Regions from separate parts of the Variovorax sp. HJSM1_2 genome, predicted to be linked through region 1. Evidence: riboswitches for the same ligand, from Rfam matches in the RefSeq annotation. Region 1 holds a riboswitch; each other region holds the start of a gene.
The links. Region 1 has a riboswitch for cobalamin ahead of ACFQ95_RS00810 (TonB-dependent receptor domain-containing protein). Riboswitches for the same ligand answer to the same signal wherever they lie in the genome.

Region 1 (10,225 bases):
CATGTTTGTCGCGCACCGCCTTGAGGTTGGACCAACCGGGGTAAGGCACCATGGCCTGCATGCTGCGGTTGCCTATCATGATGAGATCCGGGTTGGCACGCACCACGTATTCGGGGTTCAAACGCGGAAACGGCCCCAGCGCGGCCGGCACCACGTTGCGTGCACCCAGGCGTTGCAGCAACTCACCAATAAACGAGGCTTCACCCGCCGCATACGGCCCTCGGCTGACTTCAAAATAAACCCGTTGGTTGCGCGCGGCGGCGGGCAAGGACTGCGCGGCCGCCTGCACCCCGGCATCGATCTCGCGCCACAAACGCTCGGCACCTTGCGCAGCTGGCACATCCAGCACTTCGCCCAGCGTACCGAGAACCCGCCGCACATCGGCCTGGCTTTTAGGCTCCAGCGCCACCACCTTCACGCCCAGCGCCTCCAGCCGGTCGCTGGCGCGCGAACTGACGGACAACAGCACCACATCGGGCTTCAGCGCCACGATGGCTTCGATGTTCGGGTCAATGCCGCCGCCCACCTGGGGCAAGGCACGCACGGCTGCGGGCCAGTTGGAGTAGCGGTCCACCCCCACCAGCCGCTGGCATTGCTCGAGCGCACAGACACTTTCGGTCAGCGAGGGCAACAGGCTGACAATGCGTTGTGGCGGCTGCGCCAAAGACACAACCCGGCCCCGGCCATCGGTGATGTCGAACGCCTGGGCCAGGCTGCTGGCCAGCAAACCAAGCGCCAAAGCCGCGCGCCAGAGAACAAGGGTCATGCGCCGCCTTTCAAGCTCAACGGCAGGCCCGCCGCCATCAGCGTGACGCGGCCGCAGGCTTGGGCCATGGCCTGGTTGAGCACCCCCAGCGCATCAACAAATACCCGCACCTCGCGGCCCAGCGGAATCACCCCCAGGCCGATCTCGTTGCCCACCAGCACCACGGGGCCGGGCGCGTCCTGGATCGCTTCCAAAAAGAGAGCACGTTGCGCCAGGTACTCGGGCGGCAGAGGCCGTTTTTCCTCAAGCGCAACCTCGGCAGCGTCCAGCGGCATCAGCCAGTTGGTCAGCCACATGGTGAGGCAGTCTATGACCACCAAGGTGTCGGCGCGTGTCTGTTGGACCAAGGCATGGGCCAGGTCGCGCGGTTCCTCCAGCGTAAGCATGCCCGGCACACGTTGTGCGCGGTCCTGCTGGTGGCGCGCAATGCGCTCACGCATCTCTTCGTCCCAGGCTTGTGCCGTGGCGATGAGCACGGCACGGTGGCTGGGCGACTGGGCAAGCCAGGTGCGGGCCAGTTCTTCAGCACGGCGCGACTTGCCGCTTTTTTGCCCGCCGAGGATCAACTCACTCTGCGCGATCAAGGCCTGGGTCATGCCGCATCTCCGCCGAACAGGCGCGCAGTGGCGACCGGGTTGGAGGCAAACCAGGCGTGGAAATAACTCGCGCGTAATGCGCCCTGCTGGTACACGGCTTCGCCAGCGTCAGCCTTGGCTTCAAGGCCTGGGCGCTCGGGCCGCGCAGTGCGGGCCACCACCGCTGCGGAACTCGAAGTGGTGGAGTAATGAAAGGTGTGGCCGCGCAACACAGCGCCATCGACGTCGCCATCGAGCGTGAGTTGCTGCGGCCCCAGCGCGGCCAGTCGGCGCTGCATCGTCACCCGGCCAGGCAACAAGCCCCACAGCGCACGCTGTTGCCCATCGGCCAGGGTGATAGATTCAAACAGCGCCATCATGCCGCCACATTCTGCCCACACCGGCCGACCTTGGGCGAGGTGGGCACGCAAGCTCTCGGCCATGCCTTGGTTGGCGCCGATCTGCTCAGTATGTAATTCGGGGTAGCCGCCGGTGAGCCACACGGCATCACATGCGGGCAAACACACATCGGCCAGCGGCGAGAAGAACACCAGCCGGGCGCCGAGCTGCTCCAAGGTTTGCAGGTTGGCGGCGTAGATGAAGCAAAACGCCACATCGCGCGCCACAGCGATGGTGCGGCCGGCGAGCAGTGGTTTGGCGAGCGCCGCCGTTGCTGCGGGCGCAGGAAAACAAACCGCCCAGCGTTGCAGATCCTGTAAAGACATCTGGCCCAGCGGCGTGCTGGCCAAGGCGTCGGCAGCGGCGTCCAGGCGCTGCAGGCCATCGGCCAACTCATGCGCGGCGACCAGGCCGAGGTGGCGCTCGGGTAACAAGCCTTTGGGGGCCGCGTTGCCGGGAGTCTGCAGGCTGACACGTGGCATGGCGCCAAGCCAATCGTCGGCATCACTCAAGCCCTCGCGCAGCATGTCGGCATGGCGCGCACCGGCCACGCGGTTGGCCAGCACACCCGCCCAAGGCAAGGTCGGCCGGTAGTGGCGCAGGCCATGGGCGATGGCGCCAAAGGTGCCGGCCATGGCCGAGGCATCGACCACCGCCAGCACCGGGATGCCGAAGCGTTGCGCCAGGTCACCCACGCTGGGCTTGCCGTCAAACAGGCCCATCACACCTTCGACAATGATGAGGTCTGCGGCCTGCCCGTCCGGTGAGGCGGCGTCAAACAAACGCTGCTGGCAATCGGCCTCGCCCGTCATCCACAAATCAAGCTGCTGCACCGGCGCAGCACTGGCCAGTTGCAGCCAGTGCGGGTCGAGAAAGTCGGGCCCACACTTGAACACACACACGCGCCGCCCCTGGCGTACATGCAGGCGTGCCAGTGCCGCGGCGACCGTGGTTTTGCCCTGCCCCGAGGCTGGAGCGGCGACCACGATGGCCGGGCAAGATACCGGGGAAGACACGGGGAAAGACGCCGAGGAACGGGCCGGGCGGGCAGCGGCTTCAGCAGCAGCCATCACTTACTGCGGCGCCCATTTCAGGCCGACGTACAGGGTGCGGCCGGGCGTGGCGTAGGTGCGGGCGGTCTGGTAGTCCTTGTCGCCCAGGTTGTCGACACGCGCCAGCAGGCTCAAATCACGGCCGATACGGGTGCTGGCCGAGAGGTTGATCAAACCGTAGCCACCGAGCACGTTGTTGTTGGCGGCATCGTCGAAGCGTGCGCCCGAGGCCTGCAGCTCCGCGCCCAGCGTCCAGCCGGCCAGGGTGGTGTCGGCGCCAAGGCTGGCGTGGCGGCGGGCACGGCGGGCCAGGTCTTTGCCGGTTTGTTCATCCGTGGGGTTCTGCAAGTCCACGGAGGCGCGCAGATTGACACCGGCCAGCGCATGGCTGCCGCTGAACGTCACGCCTTGGTACTGGGCCTGGGCCACAGCTTCGTAACAACCAAAGCTGGAGACACAGGCCCCGGCACCGTTGACGAAGGTGATCAGGTTGTCCACCTTGTTGCGGTAAACCACCGCACCGATGCTGCTGGCACCAGCGGTGTAGCGCAGGCCGGCTTCCAGGTTGCGGCTGGTCTCGGGCTGCAGGTCGGCCTTGCCGTATTCGCTATAGCGCTGGTACAGCGTGGGGGCGCGAAACGCCGTGGCGGCAGACGCCGTGGCGCGCCAGTGGGGGGTGATCGCATAACCGTAAGCGGCACTGCCGGTGGACTTGCCACCAAAGCCGCTGTCGTCGTCGTAACGCGCATTAAGCTGCAGGCTGTGTGCACCTTGGTTGTAGCCATAACCCAGCGCTACACCGTTCTGCGAGCTGGTGCGCGTGTTGCTGCTGACCGAGGTGTTGTCGAGTGCGTTTTCACGCCGCTCCAGCGTGGCCGTCAACAAATGGGCGCCAAGCCGCCATTCGTTCAGGAACACATAGCCGCGCAAATTGGTCTTGGTCTGGTAGAACGAAGGATTGGTTTCATAGTGCTGCACGCTGTCGGTCACGCTTATGCGTGTCGAATACGCGTCGGTCCACTGCGCGTTCCAGTTCAAGCCGCTGGCCGAAAGGCGGTTTGTGCTGTGGTCGTCGACGGGTGCTGCAGGGTTGTAGCTGAAGTCGTCGTACTGCGCGTCCATGTCGCTGCCAAGCCAGGTCGCATCCAGGCTATGGCGGCTGTTGATCTTCAGGCCTACACGCGCATTGCCCGAGGTGCTGCGGTAGCCGTCGTCGTCGGGGTTGCGCTTGCCATCGCTGGTTTTGCGCAGGTATTGCGGCTGGATGTTGTAGCCGTCGCTGATCTCGCGCGCCACACCAAAGGAGTAGTCGATGGCGTTGTCCGCCCCGCTTGCCCCGGTACTTCCGCTGACACCGGCTTCGATCTTGCCCAGGCGCTTGCTGCCCACGCCCACACCCACGTAAGGCGCGGGCTTGCCCTCGCCCTTGCGTGTGAACAACTGGATCACGCCGCCAATGGCGTCCGAGCCATACACCGCGGCCGCCGGGCCACGCAGCACCTCGATGCGCTCGATCTGCGCCAGCGGAATGCTTTCCCAGCTGGCCCCGCCGCTGCCCGATTGCACGTCCAGCCGCACGCCGTCCAGGTACACGGCCGTGTGCTGTGAATTGCCCCCCCGAATGAACACACTGGTTGGGCTGCCGATACCACCCGAACGCGAGACCTCCACGCCCGGCAAACGCGCCAGCACGTCGGCCACGCCGGTGGCGCCGCTGCGCTCTATCGTGGCGCGGTCGACGATGGACACATCGGACACCAGATCGGTCAGGGGTTGCGCCACACGCGTGGCGGTGACCACGGTCTCAGGCAAGGCGGTTTGGGCGAGCGCGGGCATGGCCATGGACACGGCGAACGGCAGCATAACCAGACGACCGCAGCATGCGCCAGAGAGAATTTTTTTCATGATCACCAACAGACTGGAAGGCTCTCACCGGCGTCCCCGCCAGTGCTTGAGCGTGCACGGCCACAAACTGCGCGAGGCAAGCTTGTGGCCACTGTGTTGGCCGGTATCCGGGCTGAGCAGAAAACTCGCATCGCCTTCCCAAGCGTGTGTTCGAAAACGCTCAGTGGCCTTGTGATGAAAGCTGGGTGGTTCAAACGCATTGGCGTTCTACAACCCGTCTGCTGGACCGTTGCGGGGGCAGCGCAGGCCAGGAAAAAAGTGTTCCCCTCCTGCTTCCCGTTGAACTGCGGCTTGTGAACCAAGCCGCGAGCACCAACGGCGCGGATTTTACAGGTGGAAGCACGGCCGCCGACCTACAATAACGCCCCATATGGCCCAACCCACCCAAATCGAACAGATCGCCGAGCGCACCGAGCGGCTTCTGGTGCGCTACCACGAGTTGCAACGCACCAACGCACTGCTGACGGAACAAGTCGCCCTGCTGAGCCACGAGCGTGAATCGCTGAAGTCACGCCTGGCCGCGGCGCGTGCGCGCATCGATGCCTTGCTTGAACGGCTCCCTGAAATCTCCAGCCCACCCGTGGTGCGGCCTGCTCCACGGAGCGATGCATCATGAGCAACATGAACCAACTCGAAGTCCAGATCATGGGCCAGAGTTATCTGCTGGCCTGCCCCGAAGAAGGCGCCTCACGTTTGCAGCAAGCGGTGGCCAAGGTGGACGCCGCGATGTGCGCCATACGCGACGCCGGCAAAGTCAAGGCACGCGACCGCATCGCCGTGCTTGCCGCGCTGAATCTGGCCTTCGACCAACCGGAGCGCGCCGCCACGGAAACGGCTCCCGCCACTGCCGACGAAGCCGCTGGCAGCGACGAGCACCTGGCCTCGCTTTTGGCGCGTCTGGATGAGGCCCTGGGCGACGACGGTCGACTGATCTGAAGCGCGTTTTTGCCGCTGATCGGCTGACTGCGTAAAGTGCAGCGCGTCACTTGTGAAAGTGGCAAAAGCAGGCTTTAGAATAGAGTCGTCTGCGATCCCGTCGGGCTTTATATTTCCTTGAACCAATGCTCATTGAGCCCGGGCCTGGAATATCACCTCGCAAGCGTGATCATCTCGCGTTAGATGAACCCAATGTGCGGTTGACCTAGCCCACCTGAACCCCGGTTCAGGATGCGGGTCCGGTGGCCTTCGCAGACACCTTATTCCTTTCGTACCAAGATCAAGCGTGTACCTTGTCGATTTCGCTGGCCGTACTCAAGTACTGCCAGCGTTTCATCTTCGCGTTCACGGCTGATATGGGCACGAATTGCTGCCGAAGCGCTGTGGCAGCTTCCCACCAGATTTTTTTGAACAAGCCGGATGCTCCTGGACCCGACGCTGATTCTTGAACTCGCCCTGCTCGGTCTGAGCACCGGTTTTTTGGCCGGTCTGCTGGGCATTGGCGGCGGCATGCTGATGGTGCCGTTCATCACCTTCATCATGGGCACACGCGGCGTGGGCACGGACCTGGCCGTGAAGATGGCCATTGCCACGTCCATGGCCACCATCATGTTCACTTCCATCTCCAGTGTGCGTGCACACCACCAGCGCGGCGCCGTGCGTTGGGATATCGTGCGCCGCCTGGCACCCGGCATTGTGCTGGGCAGCATGATAGGCAGCCTGGGTGTTTTTGCGGTGCTCAAGGGCTCTTCGCTGTCGCTGCTGTTCGCCGCCTTTGTGGCGTTCTCGGCCACACAGATGTTTCTCGACAAAAAGCCCGCGCCCTCACGCCAGATGCCCGGCCCGGCCGGCCAGTGGACGGCGGGCGGCGTCATAGGCTTCATGTCGGGTCTGGTCGGTGCCGGTGGTGGCTTCATCAGCGTGCCGTTCATGACCTGGTGCAACATCAGCATCCACAACGCTGTGGCCACCAGCGCGGCACTGGGCTTTCCTATCGCCGTGGCGAATGTGGTGGGTTATGTGATCAGCGGCACGTCGGTGGCCAACCCGCCCGCAGGTTCGCTGGGCTACATCTGGCTGCCGGCACTCGGCGTGATTGCGTTATGCAGCGTGTTGACGGCGCCGCTGGGCGCCAAAGCCGCACATACCCTGCCGGTGAAGAAACTCAAGCGGGTGTTTGCCAGCGTGTTGTACCTGCTCGGCGCCTACATGTTGTGGCGCGGCCTGAGCAGCTGACCAAACTCTTCTGGCGTCGCGACTGCGTCTTGTCGTACTGATTTCCCTCAAGGGGCGTACGACCTGCGACTCAGCGCCGCGCCAGAACCGCTTCGCTGAGTTTTGTTTGCGGCTCTCTTACTCTTATTAATCCAGCAGTACCACCGCACCTTCGCGCTCTGCTGCGCGGGCCATGGCGGTTTCCAGGTCTTCTGCGGCCACACCAGGCGAACACAGAAAACCCTGGAACTGGTCGCAATTCAAACGCAGCAGCGTGGCACGCTGGGCCTTGGTTTCCACACCTTCGGCAATCACCGTCAAATTCAATGCACGGCCCATCTGGATGATGGCGCTGACAATCGCGTGGTCGTCACCATCGTCGGGCAAGCCGCGAATAAACGAGCGGTCTATCTTCAGCTTGTGGATAGGGAACTTCTTTAGGTAGGCCAGGCTGGAGTAGCCGGTGCCAAAGTCGTCGATCGCCAGCGTCACACCCAGGGCCGCCAGCGCTTCCAGCCGCGCCAGCGCTTCGGCCGCGTCCTGCACCAGAATCGATTCGGTCAACTCCAGTTCCAGCAACTCGGGCCGCAAGCCCACGGCCTGCAACACGCTGGCCACCTGCTCAACAAAATCGGTCTGCTGAAACTGCAGCGCCGAAACGTTGACCGACACCATCATGGGCCGGCCGGCCTCCTGCCACACCGCGGCCTGACGCACGGCTTCGGCCAGCACCCACGCACCCAGCGTGACGATGTAGCCACTCTCTTCGGCCAGCGGAATGAAGTCGCCCGGCGACACATGGCCCAGCACCGGATCAAACCAGCGTATGAGTGCCTCCACACCGATGACGCGGCCATTGTCCAGGCTCACCTGCGGCTGGTAATGCAGGCGGAACAAGCCGGTATCCATGGCCACCCGCATGGCGTGGTCCATCTTCATACGCGACAACAGCTCGATGTTCATCTGCCGCTGGTAGAAGCAGAAGTTGTTGCGGCCGCGGTCTTTCACGCGGTACATGGCGGTATCGGCGCACTTGATGAGTTCGTCCAGCGTGGCGCCATCGTTCGGATACATGGCCACACCTATGCTGCAGCTCACCGAGAACTGCAACTCGTCCACCGCAAACGGCCGCGACAGGCTCTCCAGCACACGCCGCGCCACACGTTCGGCAGCGGCTGCATCGGCCAGGTGCAGGTGCATCACAAATTCGTCGCCGCCCAGGCGGCACAAGGTGTCGACCTCGCGCAGGCAGTGGCCCAAACGCTCCGCCACCTGGATCAGCACCCGGTCGCCAAACTGGTGGCCCAGCGAATCGTTGATGTTCTTGAAGCGGTCCAGATCGAGGAACATCACCGCAAACTCGCCGCCACCGCGTGCCGCCATGCGCAATGCATACTCGATATGCTGGCTCAGCATCAGCCGGTTCGGCAGACCGGTCAGGGCGTCGGTGTAGGCCAGTTGTTCTATGCGTTTCTGGCTGGCCTTCTCTTGGGTCAAGTCCTTGAAGAAGCCAATGCTTTGCATGACCTCACCCTGGTCGGTGCGCAGCGCCACCCAGGACAATTTGACTGCGCATTCGGAACCGTCGCGGCGCACGTGGGTGGTCTCGCCCTGCCAATAACCATCCTCGACCCAACTCTCTTTCAGGCGCGCGAGGAAATCGGCGTCGTGCAAACTCGTGAACAAGTTTTGCGCCTCTTGACCCAGCACATCCGCTTCGGCCAAACCCGTCAGGCTCAGGCAACCGGGGTTCACCGCCACGATGCGATGGTCGGGGCCGGCAATAAAAATCGCGTCCAGGCTGGATTCAAAAACCTTGGCAGCCAGGCGCAGGCTGGATTCCGATGCCACACGCTGGGTGATGTCGCGGAACGAATACACCCGGCCAATGGCGCGGCCCTGGTTGTGCTGCGGCAGCGACACCCGTTCGATCAGGCGGCCATCACGCAGCACCAGCAGGTCGGAGCTTTCCGTCAGCGGCGACAGCGACAAGCCCTCCAGGCGCTGGCGGTAGGCCTCGGGATCGAGTGTGGATTCGGCCATGTGCGAGACCAGCGCGTCGTCGTCGCGACGCAGCAGCATGGTCTCGGGCATTTCCCACATCTCGGCAAAGCGGCGGTTGCAGGCGGTGGTGTTGCCGTGCAGATCACACACCAAAATACCATCGGCCGTGGCCTCCAGCGTGGCCTGCATTTCCGCCAGCACCAGCTCCAATTCGTCTTCCATGCGGCGGTGCTGGCTGCGGTCACGCAGGCACACCACAAACGCGGAACTGCCATCGGACAAGGTGGTCAGCGTGACACGGCGCTCGACTTGCCTAGGCTCTTGCTGCGCAGTGAGAAGCTTGGTCTCCGAGTGGATGCCATCGGCGTGCCCGGTGGCCGCCTCTTCCCAGAAAAACTGGTCTTCGAGTGCCACCATGAAGTCCGTTACCACCCGGCCGACCAGGCTCAAGCGGCCGGCACCGAGCAGTTGCACCGCGGCGTCGTTGACCGCCAGGATATGCAGCGTGCCGGGCTCCACCACACACACAGCATCCAGCATCGCCTCGATGAGGCTCCCCAACGCCGGCAGGGTCACGCCTGGCTTCCCAAACGGTCCAGGCCGCCACTGCGCTCGACGTAGTAACAAACACGCGGACGCAAGGCCAGGTATTCACGTACCGAGGCCGACAGTTGCGCCGGCTTCAGGCTGCGCCGTATGCCCAGATCGGGGCGTTGTTCCAGATCGACGATCAGCGCTTCGGCGCGTGGCACATTCTGGTCATGCAGGATCACACGCGGCTTCAGTGGCCGGGCGGAGTTCACCGAAACCACCACACCATAGGCATCGTTGACCAATTGCACAACCGAACCCGGCGGGTACACCCCCATCAGGCGGATAAAAGCGCCCAGGGTGGCGGTGTCGAACCGGGATTTCATCTGGGCGAAGATCATCGAAAGGGCTTCGTGCGGCGTGATCGCATTCACCAGGCGCGCAGGATTGCACAGGTTGTCGTAAAGATTCACCAGTGCAAGAATCTTGCCCGCCTGCGACATCTGCTCGCCGCGCAGCCCTTGCGGAAAGCCCGAGCCATCGACCAACTCGTGGTGTTGCGCCATGCCCAGCAGCACCTCGGGCGCCAAGCCCATACGTTTGCCCAGCGCCACACCAAAGGCCACGTGCTCGCGGTATCCAATGCGCTCGCTGGCGGAAAACTTTTCGTCCATGGCGCGCAGCCGCTCGGGCACCTGCGTCTTGCCAATGTCGTGCAACACCGCGGCCATACCCAGCGACTGCAGCTCGGTGGCGGGCAATGCCAGCGCCTTGCCCAGCAGCAACGAAACCACCATCACATTGACGGGATGCTCGGAACTGCGGTCGCCCATGGTTTCGGA
Region 2 (10,225 bases), on a different contig from region 1:
GACCAGCGCCACCAGCGCGGGGCTCACCGATTCGGGCGCGAGCAATGCCAATTCCTCGGCGGCCAGCAAGGTCTCGGTCATGGCGGTGGCGGCGGTGGGCGCCAGGCAGTTGACGCGAATATTGTTGCGTTCTCCCTCCAGCGCCAGGGTTTGCATCAAACCGACCAAGGCCATCTTGGCGGCGCCGTAGTTGGCCTGGCCAAAGTTGCCGTACAAGCCCGAGGACGAAGACGTCATCACGATGCGGCCGTAGTTCTGGGCACGCATCAGGTTCCAGACCGCCTTGGCGCAATGCACGGCGCCCATGAGGTGGACTTCCATCACCAGACGAAAATCATCCAATTCCATCTTGGCAAAACTCTTGTCGCGCAAGATGCCCGCGTTATTGACCAAGATGTCCACGCGACCCCACTTGGCCACAGCTTGCTGCACCATGGCTTCGACTTGTTGTGGACTGGTCACATCCGCATCGTTGGCAAAGGCTTCACCGCCCAGGGCCTGGATGTCCTGCACCACGGCTTGCGCCGAAGAGCCCGGCTGGCAAGCGCCAATGTCGTTCACCACCACGCGTGCGCCGTGGCGCGCCAGCTCAAGCGCATGGGAGCGGCCCAAGCCTCGGCCAGCGCCGGTGATGATGGCTACACGATCCTGCAGAAGTTGCGACATGTTTTCTCTCTTTTCTTTCACGATTAAGTTGTCTATCAAAGCGCGGCCGTAGGCTGCGCGGCCAACGTGGCGGTGCGTATCACGCCGGCAGCGCGTAGCGCGGCGATGGTGTCATCGGAAACACCGTCTTGTTTCAACACCGCTTCGGTGCTCTGGCCCAGCGTTTCGGCGCCCAGGGTGGTGGCTTCGCCGTCATCGGCAAAGGCGAAGCCTATGCCGCATGTGCGCACGCTATGGCTGGCTTGCTGAAAGCGGAAATCGGGCAATTCCACGCAGCCGGTTGCGTCGGCTTCGCGCAGAAATTCGCCCAGCCTGCGTACACGTGCCGCAGGCACACCAGCGGCGCTGAGTTGTTCTTCGAGTTCAAATGCGTTGTGGCTTTCAAAAGCCGATCGCAGCAAGGCCGTCACATAAGGCGTGTCTTTAGGCACCACAAAACCGTTGGGGGCGTTAAACGCGTCGAGGTCCAGGGCGCGTGGGTCGTTGCACAGTTCTTCAATGCCCAATACCTTAGTGAGTTTGCGAAACTGCGCCGGGGTGTTGGCCGCGACGGCCAGCCAACCCTCTGCGCAGGCATAGGTGTCGGCCGCGGGGCTGCCGGTGTAGCCACGGTTGCCGGTGCGCGGGGCTTCCACACCATCGGTCAGGAAGGCGCTGGTATTCGGGTACATCAACATCAGCGAGGCCTGCACCATGGATGAATCGATGTATTGGCCCACGCCTTCGCGCGAGCGGCGGTGCAGCGACGAGACGATGGAAAGCGATGCCAGCATGCCCACCGCCACATCGATCACCGGAAAGCCGACCTTCAGCGGCGGAGCGTCCTGCCCTTCGCCCGACATCATCATCATGCCGGTCAGCGCCTGCACCACGTGGTCGTAAGCGCCGCGATGCGACCAGTCGCCCTGCTGGCCAAAACCGGAAATCGAGCAATACACGATGTCCGGCTTCACGGCCTTGATGGACTCAAAGTCCAGGCCGTATTTGGCGACCACCCCAGGGCGAAAGTTTTCGATGAAAACGTCTGCCGAAGCGGCGAGTGAACGCACCAAGGCAGCACCCTCGGGCGTTCGAATGTCCAGCGCCACGGAATGTTTGCCCGCATTGCAGGCGACAAACCCGGTGGGGGTGTCGCTGCCTGGTGTGGCCTTCATCGAGCGCATGACCTCGCCTGCCAGCGGGGGTTCGATCTTGATGACTTCGGCCCCCAACTGGGCCAGATAAAAAGAGGCCAGCGGACCGGCGATGACGTGCGACAAATCAAGCACGCGCACGCCGCTAAGTGGTTTAGACATAAGACGCTTTCTCTTTATCTCACGAACTGGCGGTGACACCGGTGAGCTTGATGATCTCGGTCCACTTGCGGTTTTCAGCCTGCACAAACGCCGCATCGGCCTTGGGGCTGTCGCTGTGGATCACGCTGTTGCCGGTCAACTCGAATGCCGTTTTGACAGCCGGGTCGCCCAGCGCCTGTATGGTGGAGCTGTAGAGTTTGGCAATCACCTCGGCCGGTGTCTTGAGCGGCACCCAAAGGCCGAACCAGAACTCCTGCACCGTCAATTCGCTGCGCATCACGTCGCGCAGCGGCGGCACGTTCGGCAGCTCCTTTAATGGGGCGGCACTGGTCACGGCCAGCGCGCGCAGCTTGCCGCCCTTGACCTGCGGTATCGCCGTGCCGGCAATGGTGAACGCGAAATCGGTGTCGCCACGCAGCAGCGACAGCGGAATCTCCACCGAACCTTTGAGCGGCACGTGCACGGCATTGCCGTTGACCAGCGACATCAGCGTGGCGCCCCCCAGGTGGGCGGCGGAGCCTATGCCGCCCGAGCCGTAGTTCAATTTCCCCGGCTTGGCCTTGACCGCAGCGACCAGTTCTTCCACCGAGCGGTAAGGCGAATTCGCGGCCACCACCAACACGCTGGGTGAGGTGCCTATCGTCGTCACGGGGATGAACTCGGTGGTCGGGTCGAACTTCAGGCTGGGCTGCAGAATTTTCTGGATCAGATGCGAGTTCGAGCCCACCAGCACGGTGTAGCCGTCTGGCTGCGCCTGCGCCGCGTATTGGGCGGCAAGCACACCACCGGCGCCGACCTTGTTCTCTATCACGGTGGCTTGGCCCAATGCCTCGCCAAGCTTGGGGCCGAATTGCCGCACCATCACATCCGGCCCACCGCCTGCGGCGTACGGCACGATGATGCGCACCGGCCGGCTCGGATAAGCCTCGGCAGCGTGTGCCGCGGTGGCCGATAAAAATGCGCCAGAGAAAGCGCTTGAGGCTGCGCTCAAGCAGAAAGTGCGACGGTCCATGGTTGTCTCCTTGTGGGTTTGGGCCAAGCATAGGATTGCTGGGGAATAATAAAAAGTGATATCTTTTTATATGTTGAAAGCTTTTCGTTAAGCCTCGTGCCATACCAGACCGTGACTCGCCATGCCTTTATCCACTGACGCGGAACACCTGATCTCCCGGCTGCGCTTTCGGCATCTGCGCCTGCTGACCGAGTTGCAGCGTGGTGGCAGCCTGCGTGCGGCCGCCGAGGCACTGAATCTGACGCAGCCTGCGCTCAGCAAGGCGCTGGTCGAAATCGAGACCGCCTTTGGTTTTGCACTGTTTGTGCGTACACCGCGTGGCCTCAAACCCACGGACCAGGGCGCAGTGGCGATTCGCGGCGCCGCGCTGTTGCTTAAAGAGTTGACCCATGTGCAACGCGAAGCCACAGCGGGCGACCGCTTTGCCGCCAGCTTGAGGATAGGCGCGCCACCCTTCGTGGCGCAAGGCTACCTGCCCGAGGTGCTGAAGAAACTGGTACAGCGCAACCCGCCGGTGCGTGTGCACTTGCTGGAGGAACGTGTGCCGGTGCTGATGCAGGCCTTGATGAAGGGCGAGGTCGACGCGCTGCTCACCACCTATCCGGCGCAACTGCCCGAGCCCGGTGCAGTCGCCCTGCACTATGAGAAATTATTCGAGGTGCAGTTCAGCATCATCGCCCCGAAAAAACATCGCCTGGTGCGGGCGCGCAGCGTGAGCTGGCAGGACCTGTCTGCCGAACCCTGGGTCTTGCCGGCGCAAGGCGCCATGGCGCGGCGCGTGGTGGAAGACTGCTTCATCCGTGCCGGTGTGATGCCGCCCATGCCCATCATCGAATCTGCCAGCCCGGTGACCAACGTGGAGCTGGTCGCGGCCGGTGTGGGCCTGGGCATTGCACCCGATGTGACCTTGATCGCCCATGCGAAAAACCTGAACCTGGTGGACCAGCTGAGGGTGGGGCCTGCTGTGCCGTCCGGCCCGGTGGCGTTGATCCACCGCGCCGGTGTGAGCAGCCCGCGGGTAGACCTGTTCAGGCAGGTGCTGGGATTGGCTGCATACATCTGAACTGCCATCCTCTTGCCAATCGCGCTCCTATAATCGCGCCCGGCATGCCGAGCCACTTCAAGTGCGCGGCCTGCCACGGTTGCCAGGTGCCTTGCATGTTCTTCTGGAACATGCGGGGTTAAACGGGAAGCAGGTGCGCCACGTCGTTGAAGACATGGCAATTCCTGCGCTGCCCCCGCAACGGTCAGCGGATAAGGAAACCCCAAGTCGATGCCAACGGCATCCACAGCCACTGCGCTTCAAGCGTGGGAAGGCGGGTGTTTCTGGTCTTTGGTGCACACCATGGGTGTAGCACCCAAAGATGCTCCGCGAGCCCGGATACCGGCCTGCGCCACCGCCTTCGGACGTTGCGGGAGTGCGTCGGTCCGGGCCGGCCGCTGCTTTTGCTGCGGCCTGCTTCGACGTGTGCCTTCAGCGTGCTTTTTGATGTCTCGATTGTTCCGCGGGGTCGCGGAACATGCTGGAGCCGCGCATGCGCAAACCATTTCCCTTTTATGTCTCTACCAGGGCCGTTGCCCTCGCCTGTCTGTCGCTCGCCGCTGGCGACGGCATTGCCCAAACTTCGGATGGCCTCAAAGAGGTTTTTGTCACCGCCACCGCGCGGCCTGAAGAGCGCAGCCGTATTGCCGCCACCACCCAGGTGATAGACCGCGCGGCCATAGAGCGCTCAAGCGCGCAGTCGGTGACCGATCTGCTGGCCGAGAACGCCATAGGCTTCTTCAGCGAATGGACGGCGGCCCAGACCTCGATCAACATCCGTGGTGCCACCAGCGACGGCCAGGGCCGCGATTTCAAGAGCCAGGTGCTGGTGCTGGTGAATGGCCGGCGTGCCGGCACCGCCAACATCTCCAAGCTGAGCACGGCCGAGGTCGAACGGATTGAAATTGTGCGTGGCCCGGCCTCGGTGATCTACGGCAGCCAGAACATGGGCGGCGTGATCAACATCATCATGAAAAAAGGCTCGGATGCGCCGCCGAACCAGGTCAGCGTGACCGGCGGCTCCTGGGAGCTGGCCACCCTCAGTGCACAAACCTCGGGCACCGCAGACAAACTGGATTGGTACCTGGGCCTCTCGGGTGGCCAGCGTGGCGATTACGACTCCGGCAAGGGCGGCAGCAGCATGCTCAACACCGGCTGGGAGCGGCGTGCGCTCAGCGGTGCGCTTGGTTTGGAGATCAATGCGCTGAACCGCGTAGACCTGCAACTGCGCACAGACGGCATCTACAACGCCGGTTTCCGTGGCTCGGGCGCCAACACCATCAGCCAGGACGACCGCAGCAACGCCTCGTTCGACGCCACCTACGAAGGCCGCAGTTCTGACGAACGCATCAGTTGGATGGCGCAGGCTTATGCGGCGCAAGACGAAGACGAATTTAAATGGGCCTCACCGGTGATCCGCAGCGGCACCGCCGCCGTGCCCGGTACGCGCAGCGACTACAACCTGCGCAAGCTCGACATCGCGGGCACACGCCTGCAGCCGCGCTTCAAGCTGGGCGCGGGCAATGACCTGCTGCTGGGCTACGACTATGAGCACAGCAGGTTGCGCTCGGACCGTGTGCGTGTGGCCATGCCCGGCGGGCCTGGTGGCCAGGTGGCACCCTATGACAACAACCAGACCGAGCAGGTCAACGCGCTGTATTTTGAAGACGCGCAGAAACTCTTCAACGACCGCGTGACGCTGCGCGGCGGCGCACGCCGCACCTGGGGTAGCACCGACTTCGACCTCACGCCCAACCTGGCGCTGCAGCGCGGCGGCAGCCAGTCGTACGAAGTGACCACCTGGTCTACCGGGGCCGTCTGGCGCGCACAAGAGACGCTGAACCTGCGCACCGGCATTTCCACCGGTTTTCGCGCGCCCACCGCCAGCGAGCTGGGCGCCGATTTCACCGCCGTGGGTGGTGGTCGAACTTTTGGCAACCCCAACCTCAAGCCCGAGAGCAACCGCCAGATCGAGGTCGGTGGCACCTGGCAAGCACCAGCCGGGCAGATCGACATGGCGCTGTTCCAGAACACCATCGCCAACCGCATCATCACGGTGTCGCGTGGCGCCAGCACCAACACCTCGGACTACGCCAACAACACGGCCGATATCCTGGTGCAAGGGCTGGAGCTCAGCGCCGATGCCGATCTCGCCAAGCTGCTGAATTTCGACAAGACGCCACACCGGCTGAAGCTGTTCGCCAACGGCTACTACAACTTCAAGATGCAGGACAAGGGTGCCACCACCTTGGCCACCGACTTTGTGCAACGCATGTACAAATACGAGGCGTCGTTTGGCATGCGTTATGCGCGTGGCTCGGGTGCACAGCCCGACGACTGGAGCCTGCAGATAGGCGCATTGCTGCGCGGCCCGATGTGGTACGACACCGAAGAAGCGCTGCTGATCCCACAGGGCGAAGCCAACAGCAGCTTTATCCACCGCAAGGGCGCGTTCACCACCTGGAATCTGCGTGGCGACTACCGTGTCAACAAGTCGGTCAAGCTGTTCGCACGGGTCGACAACCTGTTTGACATCAACCGCAGCCCGATCTTTATTGCGCTGGATCAGAGGCCGTGTATCGCCGACCCACGCTTCCAGAACGGCGGCTGTGGCACCTCGATGCCGGGCCGGGCGTTGCAGGTCGGCATGCTGGTGAACTTCTGATGCTGCGCAGGGCGCGCCCTCTGCGCAGGCTTGTGAGGGTGCTGGCGCTGGGCGCGCTGGTCTGGGCCCATGCGCTGTATGCCGCGCCCATCGAGGTGCGCGATGCCTTGGGCCGCAACGTGGTGCTGCCGGCCGCGCCGCAGCGGCTGGTGACGATCTTTGCGTCCAACACCGAGTTGGTGGCCTCGCTTGGCCTGGCGGAGCGCATTGTGGGCATTGAGGACTTCACGCGTTTTCCGCCCGAAGTGCTGTCGCGGCCCAAGGTGGGCGGGCGCCTGGGCTTCTCGGTGGATGCGGTGGTGGCGCAGCGCCCCGACCTGGTCATCGTCACACCCGCGCGGCAAGCGGCGCACCAACTGGTGGCGCCTATGGAGCGTATCGGTGTGCCGGTGCTGGTGCTGCTGAGCCGCAGCGTGGGCGAGGTGCTGGACAACATCCGCCTGGTGGCGCGCGCCACGGGGGTGGCGGAACGCGGCGACACGCTGGCCGCATCGCTGCAACGGCGGCTGGATGCCGTGGCGCAGCATGTGGCCGGCCGCGCCGCGCCGCGCCTTGTGATGGTCACAGGCCGTGTGGGCAACGGCATGTTGCTGGTGGCGCGCGACGACAGCTACACCGGCGAGGCCTTGCTCAAGGCCGGTGGCCGGTTTGCCTTGGCCGGCCGAGGTGCCGTGCCCCAGGTGTCGCCCGAGGCGGTGCTGGCTTCCGACCCCGACGTGCTGCTGTTCGCCGGAACGCGTGTCGCTCTTGAGGAACTGATCCGTCAGCCCGGCTGGCGCGACATGCGTGCGGTGCGTGCGGGCCGGGCCATCACGGTCTCTCGCAGCGAATTCTTGATTCCCGGCCCACGCACCATCGATGGCATCGAAGCGTTGGCGCACATTCTTCATCCGCAATGACTACAAGTGCCTGCAACTCTTTTTCTGGCCAGCCATGGCGGCCATGGCTGATCGCGTTTGCGGTGCTGGTCTGCGCCTTGGTGCTGGCGGCTTGCGCCGGCCATCAATGGGCGTCACCGGTCGACATCTACCGGGCGCTTTTGGGCGACGACAGCCTGCGCAGCCGCTTGCTGCTGCAATGGCGCCTGCCACGTGTGGCCGCGGCGGCGCTGGTGGGGGCCTTGCTGGGGCTTTCGGGGGCGGTGTTCCAGGGCGTGTTTCGCAATCCACTGGCCGAGCCGTATCTGCTGGGTGCTTCGGGCGGCGCGGCATTGGGGGCCACGGTGGCGCTGCTGGTGCCGCTGGGTGTGCCACAAGTGTGGCTGTTGCCGGTGCTGGCTTTTGGTGGCGCCTGGGGCTCAACCATGTTGGTGCTGGCCGTGTCGCGCGTGGCTGCTGCCTTTGATGCCGCAGGCATGCTGCTCGCGGGTGTGGCGATTGCCGCCATGCTGGGGGCGCTGCGCTCGTTTTTGATGCTGGCGCTGTCCGACGAAACCGTGAGCCTGCAGGTGGTGATGAGCTGGGTGCTGGGGGGCATTCAAACACCGGCCTGGCCGGGCCTGGGTTTGCTGGCCCTGCTGTGTGTGGCCAGCCTGCTGGCCACAGCCGCGATCGCGCGTGGCCTGGACCTGCTGGGGCTTGGCAGCGCTGCAGCGCAAGGTTTTGGGCTGGACGTGGCGCGCTTCACGCCATGGGCGGTGGTGGTGGGCTCCCTGGTGGTGGCGGCTGCCGTGGCCTATGGTGGTCTGGTGGCCTTTGTGGGCTTGGCGGCGCCGCATATTGCACGCTGGATGGTCGGGCCGCTGCACAGAGTGTTGCTGCCCGCCTCGGCGCTCACCGGCGCCATTGTGGTCACGCTGGCCGACGCCATCGCCCGTGCTGCTTTGCCGCCGGCAGAAATTCCTCTGGGGCTGGTGACGGCCGTGGCTGGGGGGCCCTTCTTCATTCTGTTGCTGGCACGGAGGCTGCGCGCATGAGTGCATCACCCTGGCGCTTGGAAGCGCGTGGTCTGGGCCTGGTCCGCAGAACGTGGACTGTGCTTTCAGAGGTGTCGCTGGCATTGCCCGCGCGTGGTTCGGTGGCCGTCATCGGGCCCAACGGGGCCGGCAAATCCAGCTTGCTCTCGCTGCTGGCCGGGCTGCTGCCGGCCCACAGCGGGCAGGTGCTGCTGGATGGCCGAGACATCGCGCGCGTGCCGGTGGCAGAGCGGGCGCACAGCATAGGCTTCATGCCGCAGCACTTTGAACCACATTGGGATTTGACCCTGACCGAGCTGCTTGGCATGCGGCTCACGGGGTCGCGAACAAGCACCGCTGAGCAGGTCATGGAACGCGAGGGGCTGGCCGAGTTCCGGCACCGGCGCTGGTCCACCATGTCGGGCGGCGAGCAGGCGCGCGCACTGCTGGCGACGGTGCTGGCCCCAGACCCGCCGGTGTTGCTGGCCGATGAGCCCGGCGCCAACCTGGACGTGCGGCACCGGCTGGCGCTGGTGGAAACGTTGGCCCGGCGTGGGCGTACACAACTGGTGGTGGTGGCCATGCACGATCTGGATCTGGCGTTTCGCCACTTCGAGCGTGTGGTGGTGGTGGGCCGGGGCGGCATCGTGGCCGATGGCGGGGCCGAGTTGGTCCATGAGCCTTTGCTTGATCACATCTTCGGGGTGGCGTTCGAGCGCATCGCGGCTTCACCCGGTGTGTTGCTGCGCGCCAATCTGCACGTGTTATCTGGTGAGCAGGGAGCCGCTTGATGCGCATAGACTTGGCGGGCTGGACACGTGACGCGACACAAGGCGACCCGCGCACTTTTTTCTCGATGTTTGAAGCTGCTGACCGCTGGGGTTTTGATGGTGTGTGGTTCAGCGAATTCCGCTTGTCGGCCGCCAATTGGCCCTACCCGTCGCCACTGCTGCTGGCGGCCGCGCTGTTGGCCAGGACCGAGCGGCTGCGTATTGGCACAGCGGTGCTGGTGCTGCCGCTGCACCAACCGCTGTTGCTGGCCGAGGAACTGGCCCAGCTGGCCTTTCAAAGTGGTGGGCGTCTGGATGTGGGGCTGGGCCGCGGCACCGAGGCGGCCACGCTGCAAGCGTTGCAGATAGACCCCAGCGAAACACGTGAGCGGTTCGAGCGGGCCTGTGAACATCTGCTGAGCGTGCCGCATCCACCGCTTTATATTGCGGGTTCCACGCCCGAGAGCATTGGTTTTGCGGTGAAGCAAAACCTGCCGTTGCTGCTGAGCCTGGAGCCGCCCGAAGAACGCCAGCTCAGCCAGCTGGACGCCTTGGCCGGCAACGCCGCAGCGGGCTTGCGTGCACGTTCCTCGCTTGCGCGTTACGTTTGTATTGGCGCTTGCGCCGAGGCTGTTGCGGCCCAGCTGGACGCGTTATGGCCGCGGCTTTATGAGCGCAGACTGTTTTTCGCCGCAAAACGCGGCGTGCCTGCCAGCGAGGTTGCGCCTATCGACGTGGCGCGCACGCTGCGTGAGCAATTTATCTATGGTGACCCGGCGGCCTGCCACGCGCAAATTGCGGCGCTGCGCGAGCGCACGGGTATCGCTAGCCTGCGTTGTGTATTTAATGCCAATGGCCTGCTGGGCAACGATGCGGCGCTG
Region 3 (10,225 bases), on a different contig from region 1:
CCTGCAGCGCCTGCGCCTCACGCAGAATGCGTGCGCGAATCGGGTTGTCGTGGGCGTCTTCATCTTCTTGCGCGGCCACGGCTTGCACGGCGGCATCGAACATGTGCACGGCGCTGGGAAAGGCATCACGAAAGAAGCCGGAGATGCGCAGCGTCACGTCTATGCGCGGGCGGTGTATGCCGACGATGGGCAGCACTTCAAAGTCGACCACACGTTGGCTGCCGGCCGCCCACTTGGGGCGCACACCAATCAACGCAAAGGCTTGCGCCAGGTCGTCGCCGCCGGTGCGCATGGTCGAGGTGCCCCAGACCGACAGGCCTATGGACTGTGGGTAGTCGCCATGGTCTTGCAGATGCCGCTCCACCAGGCGTTCGGCCGACTTCATGCCCAGCGACCAGGCCGTGGGCGTGGGGATGGCGCGTGTGTCTATGGTGTAGAAATTGCGCCCCGTGGGCAGCACATCGGGCCGCCCGCGCGACGGTGAACCGCTGGGGCCTGGGGGCACAAAACGGCCGTCCAGGGCGTTCACCAAATGCTGCAACTCGTCATGGCCGCAGGTATCGAGCGCGGGCGCCAGGGTGGTGTGTACACGGGCTAACACGGCCTGGGTGGCCGGCAGATCCAACGTAGATGCGTCGTTTGCTACAAGCTGCTGTGCCAACAGCTCCAGCCGCTCGCGTGTATCGCCGTGGTGGCGCCAGGGGCTGTCGCTCACGGCTTGCAGCAGCGCGGGGCGCGGGCCAGTCCACGGCGTGGCGGGTGTTATGTCCAGCGGGTTGAATGTGGTGTCCCCCAGCAGATCGGAGGCCAGCGCGCTCAACAGGCTGGTGTTGGCGCCTTGGCCGTCGCCAGAGGGGTAACGCGCCAGCGCCACCAGGGTGTCGCGCCGTTGCTCACCTTGCGGCGAGCAACCGAAGATGTGCAGGCCGTCGCGAATCTGCGCTTCCTTCAGCTCGCACAGGTAGGCATCGACACGCGCCAGAATGCTGTCGTCGTCGGCTTCCAGCGCTGACACCGGCAGGTCGATTTCTTCGGCCAGGCGTTGCTGGCGTACGGTTGTGAGAATCTGGCTGCGCAGCAGCTTGGCGCGGCGGCCGTCGACCAGGATGGCGTCGTAGTACTCGTCCACCAGGCGTTCCAGGTCTTGCATGGGGCCGTGGTTTTCGGCGCGTGTGAGCGGTGGCATCAGGTGGTCGATGATGACCGCCTGGGTGCGGCGTTTGGCCTGTGCGCCTTCGCCGGGGTCGTTGACGATGAAGGGGTAGATGTTGGGCAGCGGGCCGAGCACGGCATCCGGCCAGCAACTGGCCGACAGCGCCAGGCTTTTGCCGGGCAGCCATTCGAGGTTGCCGTGTTTGCCCACGTGCACCACGGCGTTTATCGCAAACACATCGCGCAGCCAGAAGTAGAACGCCAGGTAGTGGTGTGGCGGCACCTGCTCGGCGTCGTGGTAACTGGCGTAGTCGGCCACGCCGTCTACCCTATGGTTGCGCGCGGGTTGAATGCCGACAAACACCTGGCCCAAACGCAGGCCAGCAATCATGAAGCGGCCCTGGCGCAGCATAGGGTCTTGTGCGGGCGCGCCCCAGCGGGCCGTGATGGCGGCCGCCATGCCTTCGGGCAGGGCGGCTAAACGCTGTTCGTAGTCGCCCAGGGCATAACTTTGGAAGGCCGGGCGGGCGGGCCATTGCAGCGGGTCGTTGGCCACGCCTTGCTGCAGGGCATGCATCAAAGCATCAGCATCGGCCGGCATCTGGTCTGCGCTGCCGGTGTGGTAGCCCTGGGCCGTCAGGCGCTGCAGTATGGCCATCACCGAGGCCGGGGTGTCCAGCCCCACGCCGCTGCCAATACGGCCCTCGCTGCCGGGGTAGTTGGCCAGCACCAGCGCAATACGTTTGGTGCTGGCGGGCAAGCTGCGCAGGTGGCACCACTGGCGCGCCAGCGCGGCGACGAAGCTTATGCGGTCGGGCTCGGGCTGATAACGCACCACGTCGGTTTGTGTCAGCTCGCTGCGGTAGGCCAGGCCTTTGAAACTGATGGCGCGGGTGACGATGCGGCCATCCATTTCGGGCAGCACGATTTGCATGGCGATGTCGCGCGGCAGCAGGCCTTGGCTGTCGGCCAGCCAGTCCTCACGGTTGCCACCGCTGACAATGACCTGTAGCACCGGCGCGTCACCCACCAGCGCAGCTTGCGCCTGGCCATCGATGGATTCGTGCGCACCCAGCGCCGCAAACGCGGTGGTGTTCAGCACCAGTTGGACCTGGTGCTCGGTGCACAGGCCACGCAGAGCGGCCAGGCACATGGGGTCTTTTAATGAATCCAGCGCCACGGGCAGGGCGTTGAGTCCCTGTGCGCGCAGGGCCTGGGCCAGGGCATCAAACACCGCCGTGTTGCCGGCCTGCAGGTGTGAGCGGTAGAACACGATGGCTACCGTTTGCGCATGCTTTAGCCAACCGGCGCGCACGTCTTCCATGGTGGCGACATCGTGCGCGCTGGCCAGGCCCCACGGCGCATACAAGGCCACGGGCGGCAGCAGGCGGGGTGGCAGTGGTGCCGCGCCGTGGTCCAGTCCGTGGAAGGCCAGCGCACGCAGAAACTGCTGCGCATTGCCGCTGCCGCCGGCGCGCAGGTATTGCCACAGCTGGCGGCACACGGCGCGCGGCAGGGTGCTGTGCGCCAGCAGGGTTTCGTCTTCTTGCAGGTCACCCGAAAACATCGCCAGGCGCTGGCCCTGGCGGCGCGCCAGGTTGCTGATTTCCTGGATGCCGTAAGGCCAGGCCGAGTCACCACCCAGATGGTCGACCACCACCACTTTGGCGTGGCGCAACACCTGGTCGATGTAGAGATCGAGTGATGCAGGCTGGCGCAGATAGGCCAGATTGGCCAGGCGCAGCGTGGGGTAGGCGGACGTGTTCGCGGTGACGGTTTCCAGCGCCGAGGCCAGCAGCGACAACTTGGTGTCGGCCGAACTCAGCACCACAATTTCGGCCGGCGTCTGGTCGAGTTGCGCGACCACACCGTCGTCTTCGACAAAGCCACCAGGGCGCGTGCTGAGCAAGTGCATGGGGTGGCTTTGTGAGGCGGTAGACGGCGGTTGACTTCAGCCTGCGGATTAAGCCGCAGCGCCTTCAATCACGGCGTTGTTGAGCGCGGCGCGCAGGGCGGCCTCGTCCAGATCGGCACCAATGAACACCAGCTCGGTGCGTTGCACTTCAGCGGTGTTCCAACGACGGTCGAAATGTTGGTCGAAGCGGCGGCCCACGCCTTGCACCAGCAGGCGCATGGGCTTGCCGGGAATCGCCGCGAAGCCTTTGATGCGGTAGATGGTTTGCTGTGCCACCAGTTGCTCCAGCTGGGCCAGCAGGCGGTCGCGGTCCACCTGCGGCAGCTTCACCACCACCGAGTCGAAGTCGTCATGGTCGTGGTCTTCCTCGTGGTCGTGGTGGCTTTGGCGCAGGTTTATGGTGGTCTCGGCGGCGCGGCCTTGGCCCAGCAGCAGGGCCAGCGGCAAGCGGCCTTCGGTGGCGCTGACGATCTTCACCTCGGCCGGAATCTCGCCGCGGATCAGTGCTTCCACGCTGTTGCGTGCCGCGTCATCCATTAGATCGGTTTTGTTGAGGACCACCAGGTCGGCGGCCGACAACTGGTCTTCAAACAACTCGTGTAATGGCGAGTCGTGGTCTAGGTTGGGGTCGGCGCGGCGCTGTGCGTCCACGGCCACCGGGTTCTCGGCAAACTGGCCGCTGGCGGCGGCGGGGCCATCGACCACGGTGACCACCGAGTCCACGGTGAAGACGTTGGCAATGCCTGGCCATTGGAAGGCCTGTACCAGCGGCTTGGGCAAGGCCAGGCCCGAGGTTTCGATCAGCACGGCGTCTATGCGGTCGCGCATCTCGGCCAGTTTTTGCATCACCGGGAAGAATTCTTCCTGCACCGTGCAGCACATACAACCGTTGGCCAGCTCGTACAGCGTGCCATCGGTGGCGTTGCCTTCGTCGTCGCAGCCAATGCCGCAGCCGCGCAGGATTTCACCGTCTATGCCCAACTCGCCAAACTCGTTGACGATGACGGCGATGCGCAGCCCGCCCGCGTTCTGCAGAATGTGGCGCAGCAGCGTGGTTTTGCCGCTGCCCAGAAAGCCAGTGACGATGGTGGCGGGGATTTTGGTGGTTTGCATGGTGCTTGGTCCTTCAGGTTTGGGGCGCGCGCAGATGAAATGCTGGGCCGTTGCGGCTTAGCCTGGGTAGATCGCACATGGGGTGTTTGGACATTCCAAAGCTCCTTCAACGGCCCGCGTCCCCGCAGGCATGACTGAAATGGAAGCTGAAGAAGGGGCAGAGGTCGGGGCGCCCGGTTCAGCGCTAAGGGCTGATGGGCATCCTGGCTCGCGCAATCCCGCAGCGTCCGAAGGCAGTTCCAGGCCGGTATCCGGGCTCGCGGAGCGTTTGAATGCATGCTGCTTTCAAACCAGAACCCTTGCCTTCCCACGCGTGAGCGCAGTGGCTGCCAGCCTGAGAGGCATGGCGTAAGGGTTCCCAAATCCGCTGACCGTTGCGGGGGCAGCGCAGGAGTGTCACGTCGTTAAACCCTGTTGGGCCGACGCGGGTCACCTGCTTCCCGTTTAACCTCGCCGCCGCGTGCGGCATGGAGGCACCTGTGAACCGTGCCAAGCCGCCGATGAAATCGCGCCGACTTGGCAGCAGGATTATATGAAGGCGGGGGCGGCGTTGCCGTGGCGGGCCACAAATGAAAAAGGCTGGAAGCTTTTGCAAGCTTCCAGCCTTGAAATATGGTCCCGCCGCCAGGAATCGAACCTGGATCTCAGCCTTCGGAGGGCCGAATTCTATCCGTTGAAATACAGCGAGAGGGCTCGGCCACAGGGGCTGAACAGTCGAGCATTGTAGCCTGCGGAAGGCCCCAGCCTGCGCGCGCCACTATCATTGGCGACCCTGCGGGACGCGGCCCGGTTTTGGTCGCTTGGTCTTTTGCGGGGAATTTGAAGGAATCTCATGACTCGGTTGGTGATTGTGGGCGGCGGGCATGCCGCAGCCCAGTTGTGTGCGTCTTTGGCCGAAGGCCAATTCAAGGGTGAAGTGGTCTTGGTGAGCGAGGAAGCACACGTGCCCTACCACCGGCCACCGTTGTCCAAGGCGCTGATCAAAGACGAAGCCCCGGTGTTGCCGGTGTTGCGCCCGGATGGCTTTTACGAGACCGCCGGCATACAACTGCGCCTGGCCACGCGGGTGCTGGCGATACAGCGCGACGCCAAAACCGTTGATCTGCAGCCCGTGCATGGCGGCGCGGTCGAAACCCTGGCCTACGACCACCTGGTGCTGGCCACAGGCGCACGTGCGCGGCGTCTGCCGGGCTTGCCGGTCAAGGCTGACGGCGTGTTCCAGGTGCGTACCTTTGACGACACACTGGCGCTGCGCGAAAAGCTGGCGACGGTGCAGAACGTGGTGGTGTTGGGCGGCGGCTTCATAGGCCTGGAGCTGGCGGCCACGCTGCACAGCCTGGGCAAAAAGCTCACCGTGCTCGAAGCCGCGCCACGTTTGCTGACACGTTCCCTGTCGCCCGAGATGAGCAGCCATCTGCTGGAATGCCACCAAACCAACGGTCTCGACGTGCGTGTGGGCCAGACGGTGGAGCAACTGGTGTGGAACGGCGAGCACATTGCCGGTGTGCAGGTAGCGGGTGTGGTGTTGCCGGCCGATGCCTTGCTGGTGGGCATTGGCTCCGAGCCGAACACCGAGTTGGCGGCTGCGGCTGGCCTGGACTGCAACAACGGTGTGGTGGTGAATGAAGCGCTGCTGTCGTCGGATGCCAACATCAGCGCCATAGGCGACTGCGTGGCCTTTCACTACCCGCTGCTGGCCCGGCACGTGCGGCTGGAATCGGTGCAAAGCGCGAATGAACAAGCGCGTGCCGTGGCCGCGCGTCTGTGTGGCCAGCCGGCCAAGGCGTATGCGTCTATGCCGTGGTTCTGGTCCGACCAGGGCGACTTGCGTTTGCAGGTCACCGGCCTGTGGCGGCCCGAGTACCAGAGCACGCTCAAGCCCGGCCCCAAGCCGGGCAGCTTGTCGGTGCTGCACTACGAGAACGGCGAGTTGCGTGCGATCGAGTCGCTGAACTCGCCCATAGACCAGATGACCACGCGCAAGCTGCTGCAGAAGACCATTGCTTAACGCTGGCTCACCGGCGCCCCGTTGGCGCTGGTTTGAAAGAAAAAGGCTGCTGACGCCCTGTGGGCGAGCGTCAGCAGCTATTCTTTTTAAAGCCTGAACACACTCACGGACTGCGTGAGCTTCTCGGCCTGTGTGCGCATAGACGACGCAGCGGCGGCCGATTCTTCGACCAGTGCGGCGTTTTGCTGCGTCACCGTGTCCATGTCGGTGATGGCCTGGTTGATCTGGTCTATGCCTTGTGATTGCTCCTGGCTGGCGGCGGCAATCTCCGAGATGATGTCGGTCACGCGTTTCACGCTGGTCACCACTTCGGTCATGGTGGCGCCCGCCTGATCGACCAGCGCGGTGCTTTTCTCTACACTTTCCACCGAGTCGTGGATTAGCGTCTTGATCTCTTTGGCAGCCCCCGCCGAGCGTTGCGCCAGGCTGCGCACTTCGCTCGCCACCACCGCAAAACCACGGCCTTGTTCACCGGCACGCGCCGCTTCCACGGCGGCGTTCAGCGCCAGGATGTTGGTCTGGAACGCAATGCCGTCGATCACACCAATGATGTCGACAATCTTTTTCGACGAAGAGTTGACCGTGGCCATGGTCTCCACCACCTCGTTCACCACCGCGCCGCCCCTGGCCGCCACTTGCGAGGCCGAAGCCGCCAACTGGCTGGCCTGGCGCGCGTTGTCGGCGTTTTGTTTGACGGTGGCGGTCAGCTCTTCCATCGATGCGGCGGTTTCCTCGAGTGAGCTGGCCTGGCGTTCGGTGCGGGCCGACAAGTCGTTGTTGCCCGCGGCAATCTCACCCGCCGCGAGGTTGATGGTCTCCGTGCCCTGGCGCACCTCGCCCACGATGTTGGCGATGTTGTCGCGCATGGTGCGCATGGCAAACAGCATGCTGCTGTCGTCGCCCGGCTTGAGGTCGATGTTTGCCGTCAAATTGCCTTGGGCAATTTCGTCGGCCAGGTGGGATGCGGCTGCGGGCTCGCCACCCAGTTGGCGCATCAGCCCACGCGCAATCACCATGCCGACCAGCAGCAGAATGACCAGCAACACCGCCACAAAAATGCACATGGTGACGGCGCGCGACTGTATGGTGGCGTCCACGTTGTCCACGTACACACCCGAGCCTATGATCCAGCCCCAAGGCGTGAAGCCTTTGACGTAGGACACCTTGAGCACCGGCTTTTCAGCGCCGGGTTTGGGCCACATGTAAAGCACGAAGTCGGCGCCCGAGGCCTTGGCCACACGCGCAAATTCGACAAACAAACGCAGGCCGGTGGGGTCCTTGTTTTCGCTCAGGTCCTTGCCTTCGAGGTCGGGCCTGAAGGGGTGCATGATCATCACGGGCGTGAAGTCATTGATCCAGAAGTATTCGTTTCCGCTGTAGCGCAAGGTACGCAGCGCTTCCATGGCCTGCTTCTTGGCATCGGCCTCGGGCAGCTTGCCGCTGGTGGACTGCGTGTAGTAGTAGTTGACCAGGCTGTGCGCGACTTCCACGTTCTGTCGCACGCTGGCTTTGCGCTCATCCATGATCAAGGTGCGCTCCGAATGGAGCATGAACAGGGTGAGCAGGACGACGCCTATCAGGGCGCCAAGATTGAGAACTCCGAGCCTTTTGGCGATCGTGAGGTTTTGCAGGCTCTTAAGCATGGCACGGTCTCCGGTGGCAACTGTAGGGAAGCTACTTGCGCCTTCGGCATGCACGCTATTCTTTTTGAAAATTCATCGTAACAGGATGAAACCTGTTTGTATGCCCAGGGAAACTCGGGTTCAGAGGCATGGTTGTGCGGTCACCACAAGCTGTTTCCGAGGCGACAATTGCGCCGTGCTGAATGTCTTAACCGTTACTTTTCCGTTCTTCGCGCTGGTGCTCGCCGGCTACATTGCCGCCCGCCGGCGTTGGCTGCCGTTGGAGTCGATCTCGGGGCTTAACGGCTTTGTGCTGTACTTTGCGCTGCCGTGTATGTTGTACCGCTTTGGGGCCACCACGCCGCTGGCGCGGCTGCTCGACTTCAAACTGTTTGCGGTCTATCTGCTGTGCGCTTTGCTGATGGTCGCACTGGTGGTGCGCACCAGCCTGAATACGCGTGTGCGCTGGAACGACGCCGCCTTTGGCGCGCTGGTGGCGGCGTTCCCCAACACCGGCTTCATGGGCGTGCCGCTGTTGGTGGCCTTGTTTGGCGCCAAGGCGGCGGGCCCCGCCATGTTGACCATCGTGGTCGATCTGCTGTTCACCTCGTCGCTGTGTATTGCCTTGTCGCGTTTGGATGGCGCGGACGAACACGGTGCGAGCAAGGCTGCCCGCCGGGCCTTGCGCGGCGTGGCGGTGAACCCCATGCCCTGGGCCATCGTGCTGGGCGTGTTGACCTCGGCCACCCAACTGCAATTGCCGCAGCCGCTGAACCAGACCATAGGCATGTTGGCCGATGCGGCTTCGCCGGTGGCGCTGTTCACCATTGGGGCGGTGCTGGCGCGCTCACAAGCCGTGGCCGCACACGGCCATCACGCACCGCTGCTGTTGCGCGACTATTTGCCGGTGGCGTTGTTCAAGCTGATCCTGCACCCCTTGCTGGTGGCTGCAGTGGGTTTTGGCGCCATCGCCCTAGGTGTGCCGCTGGACCACTTTGCGCTCACCATGGTGGTGCTGGCGGCGGCGCTGCCCAGCGCCAGCAATGTGTCGCTGCTGGCCGAGCGGTTTGGTGCCGATACCGGGCGTATCGCACGCATCATCTTGATTTCGACTGCGGCGGCGTTTTTTACGTTCTCCGGCGCCGTCGCCTGGCTGGGTTAAGCGCTAGATCGCCTGCGGATCGACATCCACCGCAAAGCGCACCAAACCCTTGGCTTCGGGGTGGCTGCGGGTGGCGCGCAGCACCGGCTGCCAGGCCGACAAGAAGCGCTGCAACGCGCTGCGCGTGGGGCACTCCACCAGCATCTGCGCACGTTCCACATTCGCCACGCGCTGGATGGTCATGGGCACGGCAGGAAAAAGCGTGACCTGGTCGGTGCCGGGCAACGCGGCTTCCACGGCGGCGGCGCTGGCCTGGTTCAGAAAGGCTTGCGCGGCTTCTTGCGTGCGCGCATCGGCGCGCACCAGGGCCTGGAAACAAAACGGCGGCATGTGGGCGCCATGGCGTTCGGCGAGTTGTTCCTTGGCAAAGGCCGGGTAGTCGTGGCGGCGTAACGCGGCGAACAAGGCGTGTTGCGGGTGCTGGGTTTGCACCCACATTTCGCTGGCGTCCGCCTGGGCGGCATCACGTCCGGCGCGGCCACCGGCTTGCATCAGCAGGCTGAACAGGCGCTCGGGCGCGCGAAAGTCACTGGAGAACAGCGCGCCATCGGGGTTGAGTGCGGCCACCAGGGTGATGCGCCTGAAGTCGTGGCCCTTGGCAATCATTTGTGTGCCCACCAGCACATCGACCTCGCCGGTGTGCACCTCGGCCAGTTGGGTTTCCAGCGTGCCTTTGTGTTTGGTGCTGTCGGCGTCTATGCGCGCAATACGCACGGGCCGGCCTTGCGGGTGTTCCACGTTCGCCAGCAGTTCGGCCAGGTGTTCTTCCAGGCGCTCGGTGCCGCGCCCTATCGGGGCGATGTCCGGGTCGCCACACGCCGGGCAGTGGCGCGGCACGGCCTCGGCAAAGCCGCAGTGGTGGCAGCGCAGGCTGCGGTCTATCTTGTGGAATACGCGGTAGGCGCTGCAGTTGGGGCATTCGCTTTTCCACTCGCAACTGCCGCAGGCCAGCACCGGAGCATAGCCGCGCCGGTTCAACAGCACCATGCTTTGTTCGCCGCGGGCGATGCGCTGCTGGATGGCTTCGATCAATGCAGGCGCAAACACGCTTTTGCGGCGCTGCAGGTTCATGTCCACCAGGCGCACCTTGGGCAGGGCGCCCGCGCCAATACGCGACGGCATAGCCAGCCGCTGGTAGCGCCCGCCTTCTGCGGCGGGGCGGCTGTGGTGCCAGCTCTCAATCGACGGCGTGGCCGAGCCGAGGATGACGCGGCAGTGTCCAGTGCCCGCCTCTGCACCGGCCATGTCGCACT

Region 2: another riboswitch for cobalamin. It lies ahead of ACFQ95_RS15090 (TonB-dependent receptor); the one in region 1 lies ahead of ACFQ95_RS00810 (TonB-dependent receptor domain-containing protein).
Region 3: another riboswitch for cobalamin. It lies ahead of cobW (cobalamin biosynthesis protein CobW); the one in region 1 lies ahead of ACFQ95_RS00810 (TonB-dependent receptor domain-containing protein).

What each region holds. Positions count from the first base shown of each region.
Region 1 is NZ_JBMOXA010000001.1:173,890-184,114, reverse strand. Features, by position in the region: gene ACFQ95_RS00825 (ABC transporter substrate-binding protein) at 1-766, opposite strand, end outside; gene ACFQ95_RS00820 (bifunctional adenosylcobinamide kinase/adenosylcobinamide-phosphate guanylyltransferase) at 763-1,362, opposite strand; gene ACFQ95_RS00815 (cobyrinate a,c-diamide synthase) at 1,359-2,810, opposite strand; gene ACFQ95_RS00810 (TonB-dependent receptor domain-containing protein) at 2,814-4,697, opposite strand; cobalamin riboswitch at 4,779-5,029, opposite strand; gene ACFQ95_RS00805 (cell division protein ZapB) at 5,068-5,313, shown strand; gene ACFQ95_RS00800 (cell division protein ZapA) at 5,319-5,633, shown strand; gene ACFQ95_RS00795 (sulfite exporter TauE/SafE family protein) at 6,054-6,869, shown strand; gene ACFQ95_RS00790 (sensor domain-containing protein) at 6,996-9,428, opposite strand; gene ACFQ95_RS00785 (HD-GYP domain-containing protein) at 9,425-10,225, opposite strand, start outside.
Region 2 is NZ_JBMOXA010000012.1:84,639-94,863, reverse strand. Features, by position in the region: gene ACFQ95_RS15110 (SDR family NAD(P)-dependent oxidoreductase) at 1-666, opposite strand, end outside; gene ACFQ95_RS15105 (CaiB/BaiF CoA transferase family protein) at 702-1,961, opposite strand; gene ACFQ95_RS15100 (Bug family tripartite tricarboxylate transporter substrate binding protein) at 1,981-2,973, opposite strand; gene ACFQ95_RS15095 (LysR family transcriptional regulator) at 3,095-4,036, shown strand; cobalamin riboswitch at 4,105-4,380, shown strand; gene ACFQ95_RS15090 (TonB-dependent receptor) at 4,509-6,680, shown strand; gene ACFQ95_RS15085 (ABC transporter substrate-binding protein) at 6,680-7,579, shown strand; gene ACFQ95_RS15080 (FecCD family ABC transporter permease) at 7,576-8,595, shown strand; gene ACFQ95_RS15075 (ABC transporter ATP-binding protein) at 8,592-9,365, shown strand; gene ACFQ95_RS15070 (LLM class flavin-dependent oxidoreductase) at 9,365-10,225, shown strand, end outside.
Region 3 is NZ_JBMOXA010000017.1:29,890-40,114, forward strand. Features, by position in the region: gene cobN (cobaltochelatase subunit CobN) at 1-3,067, opposite strand, end outside; gene cobW (cobalamin biosynthesis protein CobW) at 3,116-4,180, opposite strand; cobalamin riboswitch at 4,406-4,677, opposite strand; tRNA gene ACFQ95_RS17725 (tRNA-Arg) at 4,794-4,868, opposite strand; gene ACFQ95_RS17730 (NAD(P)/FAD-dependent oxidoreductase) at 5,013-6,188, shown strand; gene ACFQ95_RS17735 (methyl-accepting chemotaxis protein) at 6,275-7,711, opposite strand; gene ACFQ95_RS17740 (hypothetical protein) at 7,730-7,912, shown strand; gene ACFQ95_RS17745 (AEC family transporter) at 8,007-8,972, shown strand; gene priA (replication restart helicase PriA) at 8,976-10,225, opposite strand, start outside.